One region of the Pseudoalteromonas sp. SWXJ133 genome, then DNA from elsewhere that is predicted to be linked to it. Evidence: predicted binding sites of a transcription regulator. Region 1 holds the regulator's gene; the other holds the start of a gene.

Region 1 (7,946 bases):
GCAATCAACCATGGCGACCCTTGCTAATGTGCATGTGTGCATTAAAGTAGAAAAAGAAGCCTGCTCATTGGGACTAGCTCCTACATCAAGTACCACTGCAACACTTGCGATGGGCGATGCCATGGCAGTTGCATTATTAGAAGCTCGCGGCTTTACTGCTGATGACTTCGCGTTATCTCACCCAGGTGGTAGTTTAGGTAAGCGCTTATTACTCACTTTAAAAGATGTTATGCACGGCGGCGTAAATACACCTATTATTAGCGTTTCACAAACAGTTAAAGACGCCCTTATTGAAATGTCTGCTAAAGGGTTAGGCATGACAGCCATTGTTGATGATAATCAGCAATTAGTAGGCCTATTTACCGATGGCGATTTACGTCGTATTTTAGAGCAAAGAATTGATATTCATACAACACAAATAGATGTTGTTATGACTAAGTCATGTACTACGGCTACGCAAGATATTTTAGCCGCTGAAGCGCTTAATATTATGGAACACAAACGTATAAATGGCTTAATCGTTGTCAATGAGCTAAATCAGCCTATTGGCGCATTGAACATGCAAGACCTATTAAAAGCAGGAGTGTTATAAATGCAATTTGAAGAACTCTATCAACCGCTGAGCGATGATGCAAAAGCACGCGCTAAAAAAGTAAAGCTACTTATATGCGATATTGATGGTGTATTTTCTGATGGCCGTATTTATCTTGGTAATCAAGGTGAAGAGCTAAAAGCATTTAATACAAAAGATGGTTTTGGCATTAAAGCGCTTATAAACAGTGGCTTTGAAGTTGCTGTAATTACTGGTCGTCATTCACAAATAGTGCAACAACGTATGAGCAGCTTAACCGTACAGCATATTTATCAAGGCCAAGAAAATAAGCTCATTGCCTATCAAGAGCTAAAAGATAAACTCAACCTTAGTGATGAACAAATTGCTTATATCGGTGATGATGGTCCTGACATGCCCGTTATGGAATTCGTCGGCTTTGCTGTTGCAGTAAATGATGCCCATCCACTTATTAAACGTTTATCACACTATGTAACGCAAATGCCTGGCGGCTTTGGCGCAGTGAGAGAGCTTACCGACCTGCTCATGCTTGAAAATGGTAAAGCATTAACTACACAAGGCACTAGTTCATGAATGCAGCGCGCATAATATTAAGCGTTTTATTCATTAGCTGTATGGTTTGGCTTTGGTACCCTTATTTTACACAAACTAATGTTGCACCTCAGGCTGAGCCTGAAGTTATTGCAAAACCTGACTACATAGCTATTGAACTCAAACAAACAGCCTATGACGAGCAAGGTAAAATTAGCCACAAAGTCACTGCTGCTAAAATGGAGCTATATCAGCAATTAGGTTTTACATTTTTTGAAAAACCCATTTTTACTTTATATAACGAAAAGCAAACGTGGCAAATAAATGCAGACGAAGCAACATTATACGAAGACAAGCAATTAATTTTAGAAGGTAATGTGGTTGCCAAAAACTTAACCGATAACGCCATGATAGACAAAATCAATGCTGATAATATTCAGGTAGATATAAAGCTATTAACAATGCGTTCGGAGCAACCCGTTATCATCACCGGACCCAATTTAAAAATCACTGGTAAAGGCCTAGAAGCCGACTTAAAAACCGAAGTGATAAAACTAATTAACCATACGCGAACCATATATTATGACCAATAAAATATTAAAATCACTTATTATTCCTACACTTATACTAGCGTTTAATAGTAGTGCTGCAGAGCAAAACTCGCAACCTGCTGCAAATCAAATTTCAATAAGCGCCGATAAGCAAGAAGGCCAATTAAAAGCTAACGTGGGTATTTTTGAGAAAAACGTTGAGATTATTCACGGTAATCGCCGAATTACAGCAGACCGCCTCGAAGTACATAAGCGCGATGAACTTGGTGATAACCAGCAACTATTAATTGCCACGGGTAGCCCTGCTCGCTTTGAAGAGAAGCAATCAGATGGCACAACTATGAGCGCCAGTGCAGACGAAGTTCGTTACGATGTATCTAAACGTTTTTTAACGCTCGTTGGTAATGCAGAAGTATCGCAAGCAGGACAAAAAATTAATGCTAAAAGTATTACCTACGATATAGAACAACAGTTAATCAGTGCCGAAAAAGATGAAAACTCAACTGACCGCGTTCACACTATTTTAGTGCCTATCGAAACTAAAAAAAGTAAAAAAGACGATAAAGGTCAGCCATGAGTACATTAAAAGCAGAACTATTAGCAAAGAGCTATAAAGGTCGTGAAGTTGTCAAAAACGTCGGCCTTGAAGTCAAAGCAGGCAGTATTGTTGGTTTACTTGGTCCTAACGGCGCAGGTAAAACCACCACGTTTTATATGATTGTGGGACTTGTACCTAGCGACAAAGGTAAAATTTCTATCGATGATAACGATATTACTCTTTTACCTATGCATAGTCGTGCTAGATTAGGCATTGGCTACTTACCACAAGAGTCTTCAATTTTTAGAAAACTGACTGTTTATCAAAACTTAATGGCAATTTTAGAAACACGCAAAGAGTTAAATAAGCAAGCCCGAGAAGACACGCTCGATAAATTATTAGATGAATTTAGCATACAACACATTCGTGATAGCCAAGGTATGGCATTATCGGGTGGCGAACGTCGCCGCGTGGAAATAGCACGTGCGCTGGCAGCCGATCCTAAATTTATATTATTGGATGAACCATTTGCAGGTGTTGACCCGATTTCGGTATTAGATATAAAGAAAATAATAGAACATCTCAAAAATCGTGGGATTGGTGTATTGATTACCGATCATAACGTAAGAGAAACCCTTGATGTTTGTGAAAAAGCCTACATTGTTTCTCATGGGGAGCTGATTGCATCAGGTACTCCAGAACACGTATTAAATGATAAAACAGTACGCGATGTTTACTTAGGCGAGCAATTTAGGCTGTAACATTTACGCCATGTCTTTAAGCATCTGCTAGTATTAATTATAACAACATAAAAGGATTGTTAGAGATACATGAGGCAATCACTACAGCTGCGCATGGGCCAGCAACTTACAATGACTCCACAGCTGCAACAAGCTATTCGTTTGTTGCAACTCAGTACATTGGATCTCCAGCAAGAAATACAAGAAGCTCTCGACAGCAACCCGCTATTAGAGGTTGAAGAGGCAGATTATTCAGAAGACGCTGCAGGTAAAAACGAGCAAAAAGCTGATACCGATGACATAACTGTTAGCGCATCTGCCGATGATGCTCCAAGCGAATATGAACAAGATAGTGGTGAAGCACTTGCAAAAGACACGCTAAGTGACGACATGGCTATGGATGTTAGCTGGGATGAGTACATGAGTGCCGCCCCTGCAGCATCATCAGGTCCAATGCCTGAAGACGAGTCAATATACCAAGGCGCCTCTACTGAAACGCTCCATGAGTATTTAATGTGGCAGTTACAACTAACGCCATTTAGCCCTACAGACGAAGCTATTGCTATTGCGATTGTAGAAGCCGTCGATGATTCAGGTATTTTAACACTAAGCTGCGAAGAGATTTTAGAAAGCTTTAATCAAGAAAACGAAGATGATAACGAAGTCGAACTTGATGAAATTGAAGCTGTATTAAAACGCATCCAACTGTTTGATCCTGTCGGTATTGCTGCGCGTAGTTTACAAGAGTGTTTGTGTATTCAGCTTAACCAGTTTGACAAAGAAACACCTTACATTAATGAAACAAAAATGATTTTAACCGAGCATATTGATTTATTAGCTGCTCGTGACTATCGTACATTAATGAAGAAAACTAAGCTCAAAGAAGAAGAGCTTAAAGAAGTAATGACATTAATACATACTCTTAGCCCTAAACCTGCAGATACTATTGTAAGAGAAGAATCTGAGTATGTTATTCCTGATGTGTCAGTTAAAAAAATAAAAGGCCGCTGGGTTGTTGAACTAAACCCAGATAGCATGCCTAAAATTCGTGTTAATAGCCAATACGCAGCAATGTCTCGCACTGTAAAATCCAGTGGTGACAGCCAGTTTATTCGCTCGCATTTACAAGAAGCTAAATGGTTTATTAAAAGCTTAGAAAGTAGAAATGACACGCTATTAAAAGTAACCAATTGCATTGTTAAGCAACAACAAGGCTTTTTTGAACACGGCCCTGAAGCCATGAAACCAATGGTTTTAAATGATGTTGCTGAAATGGTAGAAATGCACGAATCAACGATTTCGCGCGTAACAACCCAAAAGTATATGCACACACCCCGTGGTATATTTGAGCTAAAATACTTTTTCTCAAGCCATGTAAGCACCGAAAACGGTGGTGAATGTTCATCTACGGCTATACGTGCTCTTATCCGAAAATTAATCGCTGCAGAAAACTCAGTAAAACCATTGAGTGATAGCAAAATAGCGGATATATTGGCTGAGCAAGGAATTAAAGTAGCGAGACGCACAATCGCAAAATATCGCGAATCTCTGTCTATTCCACCGTCAAATCAACGTAAAAGTTTGATTTAAGACGCTAAACTAAGAGGGTAATGCTTATGCAACTAAACTTAACTGGTCGCCACGTAGAATTAACCGATTCACTAAGAGACTATATTAATACTAAATTTGCGAAGCTAGAAAGACACTCTGATCATATTAATAATGTTCATGTCATTCTCGATGTAGAAAAATTAAACCAAAAAGCAGAAGCCACGATACACGTAAGCGGTGCTGAGCTATTTGCCTCTACAGAACATCAAGATATGTATGCCGCCATTGACTCGTTGATCGACAAGCTCGATCGACAAGTAATTAAACACAAAGAGAAGCTTGCTCGACACTAATATGATGAAATTAAGCTCACTTATATGCCAGGACTGCAGCAAAGCTGCGGTCCTTTTTAATAGCAAAAAAAGAATTTTAGAGTTCATTAGCGAACTTGCTCACGACAAACTTCCGTACCTACCGCAACAAGATATTCTTAATGCTTTAATGAGCAGAGAAAAATTGGGTAGTACAGGTATAGGGCGTGGCATTGCCATTCCTCATGGAAGAATGAGCGGTGCAGAAGAGCCTTTGGCTTTAGTACTCGTTAGCGAAACTCCAATAAATTTTGATGCGATCGATAATCGCCCTGTTGATATTTTCGTCGCACTCATCGTACCAGATGGCGATAACCAGCAGCACTTAAAGACTCTAGCAACCATTGCTGATAAACTAAACAACAAAGATTTTTGTAAACAGTTACGCAGTGCAAAATCAGATACTGAGCTTTACCAAGTTATTGTCAATCAATCATAGTTTTATAAAGGGTGTTAAATGGAGTTAATTATCATAAGCGGCCGTTCTGGTTCTGGAAAGTCGGTTGCTTTACGCGTTGTAGAAGATTTAGGTTATTATTGCGTAGATAATATTCCAGTTAACTTGCTTCCTTCATTAGTTCGCAGTGTGTCTGATAGCTACGATAAAATTGCTGTTAGCATTGATGTGCGTAACATCCCTAAACAACAAGATGAATTTAACGATATTCTTGAATACTTGCCAGGCTTTGCAAACCCTACGTTATTTTATTTAGATAGCGACGATCAAACATTGATCAAACGTTTTTCTGAAACTCGTAGATTACACCCACTATCAATTGACTCGTTGCCTCTTGATTTAGCCATCAAAAAAGAAAAAGAATTACTTGATGTATTAATCACTCGCGCCGACTTTATGATAGACACGACTGATTTGAGTGTTCATCAACTTGCTGAATCTATTCGTGAAAAGATTTTAGGTAAAAAAGATAAGCAACTGATTGTCACGTTTGAATCATTTGGTTTTAAATACGGCATACCAAAAGAAGCCGACTATGTATTTGATGCACGCTTTTTACCAAATCCACATTGGGAACCTGAATTAAAACCTTTAAATGGGTTAGATCAACCCGTTAAAGATTATTTGGCCAATCACAGCATTGTGCAAAAATTCACATGGCAAATTCAAACATTTGTACAAACGTGGTTACCGCACTTAGAGCGAAATAACCGCAGTTATTTAACTATTGCTATTGGGTGTACAGGCGGACAACATCGCTCTGTATATTTAGCGCAAACCATCGGTGAAAGTTTTGCAATGACACATCCCAATGTAAAAATTCGCCATCGCGAACAAGAAAAATAATATAGCGGAATAAGAACCTGTTCAGCTTAGGTAGAGTAAATTATGCATTGTGAAGACACTTTTTTAATAAAAAATAAATTAGGATTACACGCCAGAGCTGCTACCGTGCTTGCCCAGTTGGCAGTGCAGTTTGATGCTACAATTACATTATTTCAAGACGACAAAGAAGCGGCAGGCGATAGCGTACTTGCACTAATGTTACTTGAAAGTAGCCAAGGCAAAGAAGTAAAAGTTGTATGCAAAGGCCCCGATTCTGAGCAAGCTTTGCATGCTGTTGGAGAATTAATAGCACAACGTTTTAATGAACAAGAATAAACAGTTATAAGAATAATACTCGCATTACAAATGCCTCGACTAAAACAGATATATAAAATAAATACGGTTAGTGACGCCAGTTAACTCACCTCTCCCCATAAAGTAACATAAGAATTTATAAAGGACGCCAATGCCTGAAGCTTTTGAACAAGATTACCCGCTACAACAACTAAAGCAGGTGACTAAGTCACTCAATAGTGGTCAATTTGTTCAAGTTAGGCGCATGCTCGCAAAAACAGCTCCTTGTGATACCGCATTATTATTAGAATCATCACCGCATAAAATTCGCCGACTCCTTTGGCAGTTGGTTGATCCTGATGTGCAAGGTGATGTTCTTGAAGAACTATCTGAAGATGTTCGTTTAGGCATTATTGCCCAGATGGAACCTAAGCATATTGCAGCCGCAACAGAAGATATGGGCCACGATGACTTAGGTGAAGTATTACGTAGTCTACCAGACACCGTCTACAAAGACGTTGTTAGCGCGATGGACATTCAAGACCGTGAACGTGCAACACAAGCACTTTCGTATCAAGAGCGCTCTGCAGGCGCGCTAATGAACACCGATACGGTGACCATCCGCCCTGACGTAACACTCGATGTTGTACTTAGGTATATTAGGCTACGTGGCGAGTTACCAGAAGGTACCGATGATTTATACGTTGTTGATAAGCATAACTGCTTTATAGGCGCTTTATCGCTGAGTACATTATTAACTAACCCGCCAGAAAAAATTGTTCGCGATTTAATGGATGAAGATTGTGAATCCATTCCAATCTCAATGGATGAAAGTGAAGTCGCGCAATTATTTGAACGTCATAATTGGATATCGGCACCCGTAGTTGATGATAACGATCAGCTCCTTGGTCGTGTCACTATCGATGACATCGTTGACGTAATCCGAGAAGATGCTGAGCATAGTTTATTGGGCTTAGCCGGTCTTGATGATGAAGAGGATACATTCGCTCCTGTACTAAAAAGCTCTAAAAAACGCTCAGTTTGGTTAGGTGTCAACTTACTAACTGCACTTGCAGCTGCTTTTGTAGCTAGCTTTTTTGAAGGCACTTTAGATGTTTTACCTATTTTAGCTGTACTTAACGGTATTGTTCCTTCAATGGGCGGTGTTGCAGGTAGCCAATCGCTAACTCTCGTTATTCGTGGTATTGCAGTAGGTCATATTAATCAAACTAACCAACGCTTTTTAATGATGAAGGAGCTTGCTATTGGCGCGTTAAACGGTGTTTTGTGGTCGTTGTTAATTGCAGGTGTTATTGCACTATGGCAATGGGACTTTATGCTTGGTGGCGTACTTGCCTTTGCTATGTTTATGAATCTGGTTGTGGCCGGCGTTGCTGGTGCGAGTATCCCTATTATTCTTAAAAAGATGAATATAGATCCCGCTCTTGCAGGTAGTGTAGTTTTAACTACAATTACAGATATTGTGGGTATATTCGCCTTTTTAGGCACCGCAACAT
Region 2 (7,946 bases), on a different contig from region 1:
AAGTGATTTTGAGCAGTTAAAAAATAAGCTTGCAGGGCAAAGTATCGTAGAAAAAAAGCAACTGCTGGCACTTAAAGCCTATTGGCAAAATATAATCGAGTCACTGCAGCAAACACACATCAATATTTCTGATGAAATTGCTCATTTAAAAAAGCGCCGTAAAACGCTTTCTAAAAGCTTACAAAAAAAGTTATTTGCGCAGTACCAATTTTTAAATGCAAATGGTGAAACTACAGACTTAAATGCCATATTTGCAGCATTACCTGAGCACACTCCTCCTTCGGGTGCTGGCGATTGTGCAGCGCCTAAATTATTACAATACGCCTATAAACATGACTTAAAGCCACTTGCTATGGCTGAATTTTGGTGGGGAGCTGCGCCTAAATCAGCAATTAGGCAGCATAAAAACTACTACCCTTCTTGTTACAGTAAATGCCAACCAATACTTGGGCACATGCTAAAGGGTTTAGATGTTGAAGATAACCCGCTACTTATCAACCCAGCTCAGGGTAAAGATTTAAGTATTGTTTATAAAGATGACGACTTACTTGTGGTAAATAAGCCCGCTGAGTTTTTATCAGTGCCTGGCGTTAATATTGATGACTCAGTTTATATGCGAATCAAGACGCAGTTTCCAGAGGCATCAGGCCCGCTAATTGTACACAGATTAGATATGTCGACTTCTGGGTTATTGATGATTGCACTTAATAAACGCGTGCACAAAGCACTGCAAAAGCAGTTTATTGAACGCACCATAGATAAACGTTATGTCGCATTAGTTAATGGTAACGTAGCTGAGGATAGCGGAGTAATTGATTTACCCTTAGTGCTCGACTTTGATGATAAACCGCGCCAAATGGTGTGTTACAAACATGGTAAGCCATCACTTACTACCTGGCAGGTTTTAGAGCGTAACAACAATATTACCCGATTACAGTTATACCCTAAAACAGGGCGAACTCATCAATTAAGAGTACATTGCGCGCACAGTTTAGGTTTAAACATACCAATTATAGGCGACACACATTACGGACAAAAAGCAGATAGATTACATTTACACGCTGAGTATTTAGCATTTACTCACCCAATTACACTTAAACGATTAGAGTTTGAAGTAGCTGCTGATTTTTAATAAAAACACATAGCCACAACGACTATATTATACAATGTGTTGGTTTTTATTAATTAAATTGATATCGTTTATGGTCTTATTTTTTCAATAATGAGTATAAAAAACTGTTCAAGCCCAAGTTTATTAAGCAATGTAGAAAAGTATTTCACTAATAAAAATAAGTCAGCAAAGGATTTACATGACTAACAATACACAAATAAAGGTTTTAGGTAATACTTTATGGGCAAAGTATATTGTTCTCCTTTTATTTTTACTTTTAAGTAAGCTTGCCTCAGCTAACGGCGACTCATTAAGTGCAACTTTACATGCGCTAGACTTTGGCACAACTCAAGTCCTGATCAACAACATAAAACTGAATGAATTAGACTATCTTCAAAATGAAGACAAACTCACTCAAGCGTTTAAAATAAGCAAAGAGCAAAATTGGGAAAACCTTCATCTAGAAGCGGCCGCTTTGTATGCGGAGTTACTTTTTAGACAAGAAAAATATGAAGCGTTAAACACACACTTATCCTATTACTTAAAGAACAAAGAGTTACCAAATCAAAAAAGTGTATATTTATTATTTCTCGAATCACAACTCAAGTCTCTAGCGAGGGAGCCAAACCCAGCTCCAGCACAAACGCTAGCCACAAAATTAGAAGAAAGCTTGCAACAGCATTCAACTAAAGAAAAAATCATTATTTTACGAGCACTTGCTTACTATTACACCGATACAGATTCATTGAAAAAGACCCTAAATGTTGCACTAGAGGGGTTAGAATTAGCATTAAAAGATGACGATTCAGCATCTCAAGGATACTTTTTTAGAAAAATAGCTGATGCATACAATTATCTAAACGAAAAAGACAAAGCCGTATATTATGCAAAAAAAGCGGTTGCGGCATATGAGCAAACACAAGATGGGCTTTTTACTGCAAAAGCATATTGGAGTTTAGGCAATATATTGCTTGAGATAGAAAAACCTAAAGATGCCTTAACATACCTAGACAAAGCATTGCTCTATTTTAAAAAAGCTAATATGCAAAAAGGCTTAACCTTTGCTCAGTACTCAATTGCTAGTATTGAGTACTTACAAGCAAACTACGATAAAGCTTTAACTTTAACTAAAGAAAATATTGAGCTTGCTCGTTCTGCAGGTGTTCACGACATGCAACTCGCATCGCTCATTTTGTTAGCTGACATATATATAAAACTAAATTTACTTGATCAAGCAAATGAAGCAAACGATGAGGTGTTTTTAAAATTAGATAAATTCAGCCGCAGTATTTATAAAGCCGATTTTTTAGGTAAACGCTATGAGCTAAAGCGACGCCTTAACTACACTGACGAGGCTTTTGAAGCAATTGAACAAAAGCTCCTTTATACAAAAAAACACTACGAAGCTACCAGTGAAAATAATATAAAAACACTACAGGTGCAGTTTGAAGTAAAAGAAAAAGAAGAAAAAATACAGCAACTAGAGTACGCAAAAGACATTAGTGAACTACAAGCTAAAGAAGAGTACCAACAAAAAATAATTTGGCGACTTAGCGCTGCTATTGCATTTATTTTAGTGATCGCTTCATTATTTTTATTTTATCGGCAAGCTCGACAACGTCAAAAATATCACGATATTTCATTAACAGATTATCTAACAAATTGCCCTAATCGCAGAGGAATAATGCGCGCAGCAGAAGCAAAGCTTGGTGAAGGTAAAATGACGATAGCAATTGTTGACTTAGACTACTTTAAAAAAGTTAACGACCATTTTGGTCACGATGTTGGAGATTTAGTTCTTATTGCCTTTGCAAAAGCTGCAAAAGAAACACTATGTAATGATCATCAGTTTGGTCGTTACGGCGGCGAAGAATGGTTATTTGCACTAAATACGGTTGATGAACGAATAATTCGCGATATATTTAACCGACTCGCCATTAGCTTCGCCGAGCATTGCAGTAATATAGAAGACTTTCCTACAGATACAAAAATCACCTTTAGTGCAGGGGCCTCTGTAAGTGGCCCTGTAAAAAGCACACTAGATGTTCTTATTAAGCATGCAGATAAATTACTTTATAAAGCAAAAGAAAACGGAAGAAACCAAGTCGTTGTTGATTAAATAAACACAGCTAAAAGTATTGGCTCATTTACTTGACTAAAGTCCATCTAAAACCATCTGTTTAATTTTATGTGCTTTTACAAAATGATCTAATTTATGGGTGTGTATCCACCAAGTAGCAGCTTCCATAAGTAGCTCTGGGTCGTCGTTTTTATTGGCAAAAAATGCATAAAAAGAAAGCCCTACATTTTCGCCTTTAGCTGCTATTTTTTTATCGCACACGGTAATTATTTTTGCTCTTAGTTCTTCCCTCATACATACCTTATTTAATTATATTTTTACTATTAAAATACGCCATTTAAAAAGCTAACGATTAGCTGTAAAAGGCTTCTATCAACCAAGCCATGATTCTCAAGCTCTTTATTAGGCGTATTTACTTTTGCAGCTTTGCATTCATTATCTAGTGTCTCATTTTTACGTGTATCGGTTTCGTATGCAATATCTGCTTGTTCCATACATTTTGCCGAGCCTGCATAAGGCTGCGCCGCACAAGCGCTTAGTAATAAAAAAAGTGAAATTGCTATCAACAATTGCTTCATAACTAATCCTATTTTTACGCAACTTATTTAATTTAAATTACAGCTGCAAGTTAGCCTATTTACTTTTCTACCACCATTACAAAAAAATTCAAAAAAGAACGTACCTATAGCATCAAAAAAAGTGTCATTTTTTTCATCCTTTTTAATTTGTGCGCTAATGCATTGATTATAAACTTCTGAGCTTGTTTGAGCGCCATTTCGATCAACCGTTTCGGCCTCTTCAATGCATAAGTTAGGGTCAGAACGTGGGGCTGTACTACAAGCACTTAGTAAAGCGCACAGCAATAATGCGGCGATGGGGCTTTTTATGTTCATCCTTAAACTATCCTATAAAGTTAACGTGCTACCTGCATTTATACCGATTGGTATTATATGTGGAAGTAATACATATAGATTGTACCTAAATAATGTTGCTACTTTATCACTGCAATAAAATAAACAACCAGTAAATATTTGTAAGGTTCTGTAGGAATTTATACTCACTTCTATAATTGAACTATGTAAAAGCCTGAAATTATTGCATTCATATCACTGTAAAATTTACAGTGATAGCAGCCTAAAAATAAAAAATCAAAATAAAAGCAATAAAATACATCAACTTAATATTTGGCATCTAGTTTGCTAGTTTTAGTGATATAAGCAAATAAATTGTAAAAGGATTAGTTATGAATATTTTTGAAGCACTACGTCATGACCATGACAAACAACGAGAATTAGTAGATGCGCTTATTCAAACGCACGGCGACACAGAGCAGCGCCACACGCTAATGGACGAGCTAAAAACAGAACTAGAACAACACGCAAAATTTGAAGAACGTTACTTTTACAATCCACTTATGTTTGATGACTTAACTCATGAAAAAGCGCGCCACAGCGTAGCTGAACATCACGAAATTGATGAATTAATTGAACAACTTGAAGATACCAAAATGAGCTCATCTGCATGGTTAGTTGCAGCTAAAAAGTTGCACCATTTAGTACATCATCATTTAAGTGAAGAAGAACACGAAGTATTTCAATTAGCAGGTAAAGCACTAACCGAAGGGCAAAAACAAAGCTTGGCAAAGCAGTATAACGATGCAATGCACTAATACTTTTTATTTGTGAGTAACTTTACTCACAAATAATTGAACCACCTTATATACACTCCCTTGTGTACTATTGGTTATAAGCCACTTGGCTTATAACCACTTTTTATATCTAAACCTATGCTCTAACTCTTCTCTAGTAAGGGTGCTTCTGTCGGATCAAAAATTCGATACGCCACTAGCTTTAAACCATCGTTAATAAAAAACCACACCAAAGCATATGCCCACACAGCAAGTGCCCATCCCCATCCTAGTGGGGTCATAAACACACCATAAACAGCAATAAGTGTTGCTATAACTTGCGTGCCAAATACAGCGACCATTAATATAGCAGACGGTTTAATAGACCAAAATGGACCTCGGGTACGCGCTAAAAATATAGTCAAATGCCCTGCTACAGAAAGTAATAAGTACATTAATGTTTGAAGATGAGGGCGGTCGAGTTCAAATACTTTATCGCCCAAGTAAAATAAACCAAAGGCTGCAATTGGTCCTACAATTCCCAGCACAGATGCAATACCCAAAACGAGCCGCATATTCCATGTTTCGGGCTTATTTTGATAATGCACATTGTCGTATGCAATAGACAAAATGGCGGCATCGTTAAGTAAAGCAAGCATTACAATCATGACTGCGGTTAACGGATAAAAGTTAAAAATTAATATCGCCATTGCCATAAAAAGTAGTACGCGCAGTGTTTCAGCAACCCTGTAAATAGCGTAACTGTTCATGCGTTGAAATATTTTTCGGCTTTCTTTAACTGCATCAATAATAACCGATAAGCCATCGGTCATTAACACAATTGATGCTGCTGAACGCGCTGCATCTGTAGCACCCGATACAGCAATACCACAATCAGCTTTTTTAAGTGCTGGCGCGTCATTTACGCCATCTCCTGTCATACCAACAATGTGCCCTCTATGCTGAAGCACATCAATAATATGGTATTTATGCTCAGGAAATACTTGTGCGAATCCGTCAGCGCTCTCGATAGAATCATCTAACTGTGTGGCTTGATGATGCTCAGTTGCACCAAACCCACTAGCATCAAGAATGTTTGTTCCTAAACCCAGTTTACTTGCAGTTTCGCGCGCAATGGCCACTTGGTCGCCCGTGACCATTTTAACGCTCATACCCATTTCTTTTGCATCGGCAATGGTTTGTATTGCTTCTTCACGCGGTGGATCAAAAAGCGGCAATACGCCTATAAATTGCCATTTACCTTGCTCGTCTGTTTTAGCAACCGCTAAAGAGCGAAACCCACGTGCTGCAAATTCATCTATCGATGCCTCAACTTGAGTTTTAACTACCTCAATATTAGCCGACAAAGCTAAAATAACCTGCGGTGCACCTTTGGTCACTTTAAACGCTTTACCATCAGCATTTTTAATTAATGCTTCAGTACGTTTGCTCACAGGATCAAATGGCTGAAAATGCTCTATATGATAAGAATCTAGATGCTGCTCAGCTTTTACGCTTTGTAATACAGCTAAGTCAATCGGATCGTTATTTTCTGAGCGAGATGCTAATGCCGCGTACAATATAACTTGCTCAGCAGAGCCTTTATTTATTGAGTTTTCGATATAAAACGGGTCACCTAACGTTAATAGGTTTTGTGTCAATGTGCCTGTTTTATCGGAACAAAGAATATCAACACCTGCTAGCTCTTCAATTGCAGCTAAACGTGTTACAACCACTTGCTTTTTAGCCAATAAACGAGCGCCTACAGCCATAGTAACTGATAGCACTGTTGGCATGGCGACTGGTATTGCCGCAACGGTTAATACGAGTGCAAACTGCAATGTGGTAATCATTGGATCATCGCGAAACAAAGCAACAATAACTATAAGCAGCACTAAAGCCGCAGCAAGCATTATTAAATAATTACCAATTTTAAGCACCGCACGCTGAAAATGACTTGCGGTTCGCTCCCCTTGCACTAACTGTGCTGTTTTACCAAAAAAGGTATTAGCGCCGGTTGCGTATACTATTGCCTCAATTTCACCTTGGCGAATAATAGAGCCCGAATAAACAGTTTCACCCGCCGACTTTACAACCGGTAACGACTCACCCGTAAGTGACGATTGATCGACTTCTACTGGATCACCATTTAGCAAACGCGCATCTGCAGGCACTATATCGCCCATCCGCATTCTAATAACATCACCCGGTACAAGTTCGCTGGCATTTAAATTTTGCCATTGAGTATCGCGGCGAACGCGTGCTTTGTTGGCTAATTTTGCTTTTAATGCAGCAATTGCATTACCCGCTTGATGCTCTTCCCAAAAGCCAACCAATACGTTGGACAACAATAATACAAGAATAATAAAAAAATCAGCCCAGTGCTTAGCAAGCGCCGATAAAATAATAGCAGCCTCGATCATCCACGGTATTGGTCCCCAAAAGTAAGATAAGAATTTGAGTAGTAGGTTTGTTTTTTCTTCAACTAGTTCGTTAGGTCCATATTGTGCCAATCTTTGTGTGGCATCAGTTTGGCTTAACCCGTTGGATGATGTTTTTAGCTTTGCTTGTAATTGTGCTAAATCGAGCTTACTCCATTCATCGCAATTTTGATTATGTGAAGACTTGTTTACTGAACGATTTGATGATTGATGCACTGACGAAATTTTGACCTTTTCCATACGAGCCTTCTATACAACATTGAGTTGAATAACTTGAGGTAATTAAAACCTACTAACCGTATAGCTAACATAAACTAAAGCTGTCGATATTGTTCTTACAAATATATTAACTTTGATCTAACGCAATATTTAAGATGAAATAATATAAAAAGGATTATTTTTAGAAGATGACAAAGAGATTGGATTATTAGAAGAAGTGCTCAAAGGCTATACATTGGGCTGAAATAGTAAATAACTCAGCCCAATGTATTTTTAGCTACAACCTTAAGGGTATAGCTATTGTTTTATTACTTTACAGTAAATTTCACGTCTTGGTCGCGTAATAAGTAAAGTGCAAAACACGCAGCCCACATTGGCCATGCAGTGAAGAATAATAAGTTGTTAAAGCCATCTATATACTGGTTGTACGAAGAAAGCGTTGATAAGCCATGCATTACAAAAATGATT

What was found. The regulator sigma-54, encoded in region 1, starts transcription at its own class of promoters, with help from an activator protein. The targets are predictions, from matches to a motif close to GTTGGCACGNNNNTNGNNT.
Region 2: a site for sigma-54 is predicted at 4,375-4,393, ahead of I6F40_RS12675 (hemerythrin domain-containing protein). Genes of this name have one in related genera too.

Annotation. Positions count from the first base shown of each region.
Region 1 is NZ_JADYXJ010000003.1:114,306-122,251, forward strand. Features, by position in the region: gene I6F40_RS03405 (KpsF/GutQ family sugar-phosphate isomerase) at 1-592, shown strand, start outside; gene kdsC (3-deoxy-manno-octulosonate-8-phosphatase KdsC) at 593-1,144, shown strand; gene lptC (LPS export ABC transporter periplasmic protein LptC) at 1,141-1,695, shown strand; gene lptA (lipopolysaccharide transport periplasmic protein LptA) at 1,685-2,230, shown strand; gene lptB (LPS export ABC transporter ATP-binding protein) at 2,227-2,952, shown strand; gene I6F40_RS03430 (RNA polymerase factor sigma-54) at 3,022-4,521, shown strand; gene hpf (ribosome hibernation promoting factor) at 4,548-4,835, shown strand; gene ptsN (PTS IIA-like nitrogen regulatory protein PtsN) at 4,840-5,292, shown strand; gene rapZ (RNase adapter RapZ) at 5,311-6,156, shown strand; gene I6F40_RS03450 (HPr family phosphocarrier protein) at 6,199-6,471, shown strand; gene mgtE (magnesium transporter) at 6,602-7,946, shown strand, end outside.
Region 2 is NZ_JADYXJ010000016.1:26,582-34,527, forward strand. Features, by position in the region: gene I6F40_RS12650 (RluA family pseudouridine synthase) at 1-1,132, shown strand, start outside; gene I6F40_RS12655 (tetratricopeptide repeat-containing diguanylate cyclase) at 1,311-3,230, shown strand; gene I6F40_RS12660 (DUF6500 family protein) at 3,267-3,485, opposite strand; gene I6F40_RS12665 (hypothetical protein) at 3,515-3,769, opposite strand; gene I6F40_RS12670 (hypothetical protein) at 3,797-4,084, opposite strand; gene I6F40_RS12675 (hemerythrin domain-containing protein) at 4,435-4,860, shown strand; gene I6F40_RS12680 (plasma-membrane proton-efflux P-type ATPase) at 4,983-7,499, opposite strand; gene I6F40_RS12685 (hypothetical protein) at 7,787-7,946, opposite strand, start outside.